One region of the Sphingomonas sp. CFBP9019 genome, then DNA from elsewhere that is predicted to be linked to it. Evidence: riboswitches for the same ligand, from Rfam matches in the RefSeq annotation. Region 1 holds a riboswitch; the other holds the start of a gene.
What was found. A riboswitch is a leader RNA that binds a small molecule or an ion and turns the genes downstream of it on or off. The one in region 1 is predicted to bind cobalamin.

Region 1 (3,404 bases):
GGCTGATCAGCGTGGTCTTGCCCGCGCCGAGGAATCCGGTGACGATGGTGACGGGAATCTTGGCCAGGGTCGGCTGGGGTTCGGTCATGCGATACTCTCCGGGCGTCGGAACGACAGCCACGGACGGACGCACATCCGCAGCCACACGCGCGCGCGACCAAGACGGCCACACGCGTTCGTCGCTCAGACGGAGTACCGTGCCGCGACCATCCCCTGGATCAAGGCAAGAGCGACCATGACGCTGGCAGGTCTCCTGGCTCGCGGGTCGAAGCTCGATGCACGCCTTCCCAGGTCCCGTGACCCAGTGGCTGCCCCCGCATCGGGGGCCTGTGCGTCTCGCTCACCGCTTACAGTTGCAGGGACAGCCGCGGCATTGGGAGGCAAAGCTCCCGCACCGCATTCCCATTCAAGCCCCGAAGGGCACCGGCGCGATCTGTTGAGGTTCGGTAGAACCAAACCTCGGGGTTGGGTTTAGAGGAGTTTGGCGATTGTGCCAATGCACATGACCGCCGTCATCCTGACGAAAGCCAGGACCCAGGGCCACGCATGATCCGGTGCCCGGCTCCAGGTTCCGGGTCGAGCCCGGGATGACGACGCTGCTCGTTACCCCCGCACCACCTCGATCTCGTCAAACCGCTTCCACCGGTAGATCGCGAAACTCAGCACCCAGCACGCCACGAACAGCGCGATGATCGCAAAGCCCAGCCCGTTGAAATTCTCGCCCAGCGCCAAAGCGACGTCCCACACGCCCCCGCTCAGGCCCAGCTTCGACGCCAGCAGCGCGAGCGTTTCGATCCCGCCGATCGCGATCGCGACGATCGCCGAGATCAGCGTGATCGTGATGTTGTAATACAGCTTGCGGATCGGCTTCACGAACGCCCATTCATACGCGCCGAGCATCACCACCCCGTCGGCACTGTCGACCAGCGCCATGCCCGTCGCGAACAGCACCGGCAGCACCAGCACCGTACCGATCGACAACCCGTCCGCCGCCTGGCTCGCCGACAGGCCGAGGATCGCGACTTCGGTCGCGGTGTCGAACCCCAGCCCGAACAGGAAGCCGAGCGGCGCCATGTGCCAGCTGCGCGTGACCAGCCGGAACATCGGCCGGAACAGCCGCGCGAGCAGCCCGCGATTGCCGAGCAGCAGGTCGAGATCCTCCTCGACATAGCGCCCGCCGCCGCGGACATGGCCGAAGGTCCGCCACACCGATCGCAGGATGATCAGGTTCATCGTCGCGATCGTGAACAGGAACAGCGCGGATATCAGCGTCGCGATCACCCCGCCCGCCTGCTTGAACGCCTCGAACTGCGCCAGCGCGCTCGCGGTCAGCGCGATCGCCACCGCGGCGATCAGGACGATCCCCGAATGGCCGATCGCGAACCAGAAGCCGACCCCGATCGGCCGCTGCCCATCCTGCATCAGCTTGCGCGTCACATTGTCGATTGCCGCGATATGATCCGCATCGACCGCGTGGCGCAGCCCCAGCCCCCAGGCGAGCATCGCGGTGCCCAGCATCAGCGGCTGCGCCTGGAACAGCGCGAACGCCCATCCCCAGGCGGCGATATTGGCCGCCACCAGCATCGCGAACATCCAGCCGATCCGGTGTCGCGTCGAACGACCGGCGGTCCGCCCGGTCATGATCTTGGTCATTGGCACATCCCCGGCGTCCGACGAGGACGGGGGCCTGCCGCGAACGACCGGGACGCGCGCCGACCGGACGCCCTGAGCGGCCGGCATGCGTCGCCGATGCGGCCCCCGCCGCATTGTCGTCGCTCAGACGGCGTTCACCGTGCCTCGGCCACCCCCTGGACCGGGACAAGAGCGACCAGACGCCGGCAGGTCTCCTGGCTCGCGGGTCAAGGCTCGACGCACACCTTCCCAGGCCATCGGCCCAGTGGCTGCCCCCGTCGCAGGGGGCGGGTGCGTGTCGCTCGCCGCTTACAGTTGCAGGGACAGCTGCGGTCTTGGGGCGAACCCCGCACCGCATTCCCATTCAAGCCCCGAGGGGCACCGACGCGATCTGTGCGGATCCGGCTTGCGTCGGACCTGCGCCACAGGGCTAGCGCGTTTTGCCTGCGCTGACGACAGGATTTGCGCGCGACGCAACGCAGGGCATGTCGTCCCATCTCACCGCAACGTCTGCCTTACCTCGTACGTTGATCGCATAACCGACCGGTGTCCTGCCGGTCGCGGCGTTGCCCGCTTTCCGCCCCGCGGCAATCGTGCGAGCAGCGCAGACCTTCATCGCCCCGCTGAACGGAGCCCGCATGCGCCCTCTCGTCCCCGTCGCCGACGCCCAGTCCCGCCTCTTCGCCATGGCCGCGCGCGTCCCCGCCGAAACCGTGCCGCTGCGCTCGGCGATGGGCCGCTGGGCCGCGGAGGACATTCTCGCCCGCCGCACCCAGCCAGCGACCGACCTCTCGGCGATGGACGGCTATGCGATCCGCTACGCAGATCTGCCCGGGCCGTGGACGGTCATCGGCGAAAGTGCGGCGGGGCGCCCCTTCACCGGTTCGGTCGGCGCGGGACAGGCGACGCGGATCTTCACCGGCGCGGCGATGCCGGCGGGCGCCGACACGGTGCTCGTCCAGGAGGAAGCCGCGCGCGACGGCGACCGGCTGATGCTCGACGGCGAAGGCCCCGCCTTCGAAGGGCGCAACACGCGCCGCAAGGGGCTCGACTTCGCGACCGGCACGCGGCTGATCGCGGCCGGCGACCGGCTGACGCCCGCGCGCATCGCGGTCGCGGCGACCGGCGGGCACGGCGCCTTATCGGTCGGCCGCCGCCTGCGCGTCGCGGTCGCCGCGACGGGCGACGAGCTCGTTCCACCCGGCTCGACCAGCGACCCCGTCCCGCTACCGGAATCAAACGGCATCATGCTCGCCGCGATGCTCGCCGACCTGCCCGTCGACATTATCGATCTCGGAATCCTCCCCGATCGGCTCGACACGCTGCGTGACGCCTTTGCCGGGGTCGATGCCGATCTGCTCGTGACCACGGGGGGCGCGTCGGTCGGCGATCACGATCTCGTCCGCCCCGCAATCGAGGCGGCGGGCGGCAGCATCGACTTTTGGCGGATCGCGCTGCGCCCGGGCAAGCCGATGATGGCGGGCGCGCTTGGCCGGACGATGCTGCTCGGCCTACCTGGCAACCCGGTCTCCGCCTTCGTCACCGCCATCCTCTTCGTCCGCCCCGTGGTCGCGCACATGCTCGGCGCGCGCGATCCCCTGCCGCAGACGACGCACGCGCTGCTCGGCGAGGATCTTCCGCCCAACCAGTCGCGGACCGACTATATGCGCGCCGAACTGCGCAAGGGTCGCGCCTATGCCTCGACCATCCAGGACAGCTCGATGCTGCTGACGCTCGCCCGTTCGTCCTGCCTGATCATCCGCGACGGCGAC
Region 2 (3,404 bases), on a different contig from region 1:
GGCATGGTGCTCGCGCGTATCGAGAAGGATGACTGATGGCCGGCCGCTATTTCGACCGATGGGTAGTCGGCGACCGGATCGTCCATGAGATCCGCCGCACCGTCACGGAGACGGACAACCTCCTGTTTTCGACGATGACGCACAATCCGCAGCCGCTGCACCTCGACGCGGAGGCGGCGAAGGCGAGCGAATTCGGCCAGATCCTCGTCAACGGCACCTTCACCTTCGCGCTGATGGTCGGCCTGTCGGTGGGGGACACGACGCTCGGGACGCTCGTCGCCAATCTCGGTTACGACAAGCTCGTGCATCCAAAACCCGTCTTTATCGGCGACACGATGCGCGCCGAGACCGAGGTCGCCGAGCTCAAGCCCAGCCGGTCGCGCCCGAACGCCGGGATCGTCACATTCATGCACCAATTGATCAACCAGCGTGACGAGATCGTCTGTCAGTGCCTTCGCTCGGCGCTGCTGCTGCGGACGTCGGCATGAGGTTGCGCTCGCTGCTATTCGTGCCCGCAGACCGGCCCGAGCGTTTTGCGAAGGCCGCAGCGAGCGGGGCCGATGCCATCATCCTCGATCTGGAGGATTCGGTCTCGCTCTCCCGCAAGGCTGTTGCCCGCGAGGCGGTCCGGGCCGCGTTGCAGGACCACACCGACGTCGTGCGGATGGTCCGGATCAATCCCGTCGACTCGGGGTGGCTGGACGACGATATCGCTGCGGCGAGGGGCGCCGATGCGATCATGCTGCCCAAGGCGACCGGACCCGCGACCGTCCTCGCGCTGGTCGAGGCTTATGGCGATGACTGTCCGCCGATCCTGCCGATCGCGACCGAAGTGCCCGCCGCGATCTTCACACTGGGCGAATATGCGCGGGTCAACGGCCGGTTATGCGGCCTGACCTGGGGCGCCGAAGACCTGCCCGCGGCGATCGGCGCGGCGACCAGTCGGGAGGACGACGGGTCCTATACCGAGCCCTATAAGCTCGTACGATCGCTGCTGCTGTTCGGCGCGCATGCGGCGGACGTAGCGGCGATCGAAACGGTCTATCCAGCAATCGCGGACATTGACGGGCTGGCAGCCTATGCCGCGCGCGGCAGCCGCGACGGCTTCACCGGCATGATGGCGATCCACCCGTCGCAGGTCGCCACGATCAACGCCGCGTTCACGCCGGATGCGGCGAGCGTGGCACGTGCGCATGCCGTCGTCGCAGCGTTTGCGGCGGCTCCCGAGGCCGGCGCGCTGCAGCTTGATGGACGGATGATCGATGCGCCGCACCTGCGCCAGGCGCGGGCGATCCTCGCGAGACTCTAGGCCCATTGGCGGCAGGAATTTTCTGCGCTACCGTCGCCCCGCGAAACCGGTGAAGGCCGGGGTCGCAGATCGCGTCGGTGCCCCTCGGGGCTTCAAAGGGAATGCGGTGCGGGAGGCGAGCCTCCTCATGCCGCGGCTGTCCCTGCAACTGTAAGCGGTGAGCGCGGTGCGCATGTTCCTTCGTTATGAGGGGACGACCACTAGGCCTGAGCGTAAGCGCAGGGCCCGGGAAGGTCGCGTACCGGGCGTCGACCCGCGAGCCAGGAGACCTGCCGGCGCTCGGTCGCTCTTGCCATGGTCCAGGGGATGGCCGCGGCACGGTACTCCGTCTGAGCGACGAACCATGCGGCGGGGGCCGCTTCGGTGCGCGTGGCGGGTGCAGTTCGGCGTACACCCCAAGCGTTGCGCCGGCTGTCCGTGGCATCGGACGGCAGGCCCCGGCCGGTCGCTCGCGACGCCGGGAGTATCGTTTCATGACCAGAGTTTTCGTTTCGCTTGCGGCGCTCGCGACCGCCACGGCCTTTGCATCGCCGGGCGCGGCCGAGCCCGATCCGGTTACTGCGGCGACGGGCGAGGCGGCAGCGGGCGGCGCCGAGCTGGTGGTTACCGCATCGCGATCAGGCGACGCTGTTCCCGCCGATCAGCTCGGGGCGTCGGTGACGGTGCTCGACGCCGCTACGCTCAACCAGCGCCAGACCCGGATCGTGTCCGACGTGTTGCGCGACGTCCCTGGACTGGCGGTCAGCCGGACCGGCGCGGTCGGGGGGACGACGCAGGTCCGGATCCGTGGGTCGGAGGGCAATCACTTGCTCGTGCTGATCGACGGGATCGAAGTGTCCGATCCCTATCAGGGCGAATATGATTTCGGCACGCTGATCGCCGACGAGGCGGCACGGGTCGAGGTGCTGCGCGGCCAGCAGTCCGCGCTGTACGGGTCCGATGCGATCGGCGGCGTCGTCCAGTATCTCACGCTCAGCGGCGCGGAGGCCCCGGGTGTATCACTGCGGGCCGAAGGGGGATCGTTCGGCACATTTTCGGGCGGCGCGCGGGTCGCGGGCGTAGCGGGCAATCTCGACTACGCGCTGTCGAGTTCGACCTATCTCACCGACGGCACGCCGACCGCACGGGGCGGATCGCGCGACATCGGCGCGAAGAGCGTCGGCGCGACGGGCAAGCTCAGCTGGTCGCCCACCGACACGCTGAAGGTCACGGGCGTCGGGCGCTACAGCTATACCGATGCCGACAGCAACGACACGGCATTGAGCGGCCCGCAGTTCGGCACGATCGTCGATACGCCAGGCGCGCGCAGCACGGTCGAGGCATATTACGGGCTCGTCCGGGCCGAGTTGGCGCTGGCGGATGGCCGCTGGACGAATGCGCTCAGCGGCCAGTTTGCCGATACGACACGCCGGGCGCTGGTCGACGATGCCTTGAGCTTTGGCAACAAGGGCCGGCGGTACAAGGGATCGTTCGAAAGCGCCTTCCGGTTCGGCACCGATCGCATCCGGCATCGGCTGACCGCCGCAGTCGATGTCGAGCGTGAGGAATTTCAGACGCTTAGCGCGGCTCCTTCGGAGTTCGTCTTTACGGGACGGCGGCATACCGACAATATCGGGATCGTTGGCCAGTATGACGTCGTCGTCGACGATGCGCTCGCGATCGGCGGATCGGTGCGGCGCGACGAGAATAACCGGTTCGATGACACCACCACCTACCGCGCGCAGGCGAGCTATCGTTTTGCGACCGGAACGCGGGTGCGCGGCGCCTACGGTACCGGCGTGAAGAACCCCGGCTACTTCGATCTCTTCGGCTATTCCGACGGTCGTTACATCGGCAATCCGAACCTCAAGCCCGAAAAGTCAAAGGGGTGGGAAGCCGGGGTCGAACAGGCTTTCGGGGGGGATCGTGCGACGATCGGCGCGACCTATTTCGACAGTCGGCTGACGAACGAGATCTTTACCACCTATCCTGCCCCCGACTTCGTCGCGACGCCCGGCAACCGCAATACGCGATCGACGCAGCATGGCGTCGAGGTGTTTGCCACCGCCCAGCCGATTCCGCAGCTGCGCTTCGACCTCGCCTATACCTATCTGAA

Region 2: it holds a riboswitch for cobalamin, as region 1 does, so the genes downstream of both, SOM18_RS01080 (TonB-dependent receptor plug domain-containing protein) here and SOM18_RS06945 (HoxN/HupN/NixA family nickel/cobalt transporter) in region 1, are expected to answer to the same signal.

Annotation. Positions count from the first base shown of each region.
Region 1 is NZ_JAXCWK010000002.1:627,372-630,775, reverse strand. Features, by position in the region: gene cobW (cobalamin biosynthesis protein CobW) at 1-88, opposite strand, end outside; cobalamin riboswitch at 227-443, opposite strand; gene SOM18_RS06945 (HoxN/HupN/NixA family nickel/cobalt transporter) at 604-1,593, opposite strand; cobalamin riboswitch at 1,821-2,033, opposite strand; gene glp (gephyrin-like molybdotransferase Glp) at 2,271-3,404, shown strand, end outside.
Region 2 is NZ_JAXCWK010000001.1:262,042-265,445, forward strand. Features, by position in the region: gene SOM18_RS01065 (acetyl/propionyl/methylcrotonyl-CoA carboxylase subunit alpha) at 1-36, shown strand, start outside; gene SOM18_RS01070 (MaoC family dehydratase) at 36-488, shown strand; gene SOM18_RS01075 (HpcH/HpaI aldolase/citrate lyase family protein) at 485-1,309, shown strand; cobalamin riboswitch at 1,368-1,600, shown strand; gene SOM18_RS01080 (TonB-dependent receptor plug domain-containing protein) at 1,783-3,404, shown strand, end outside.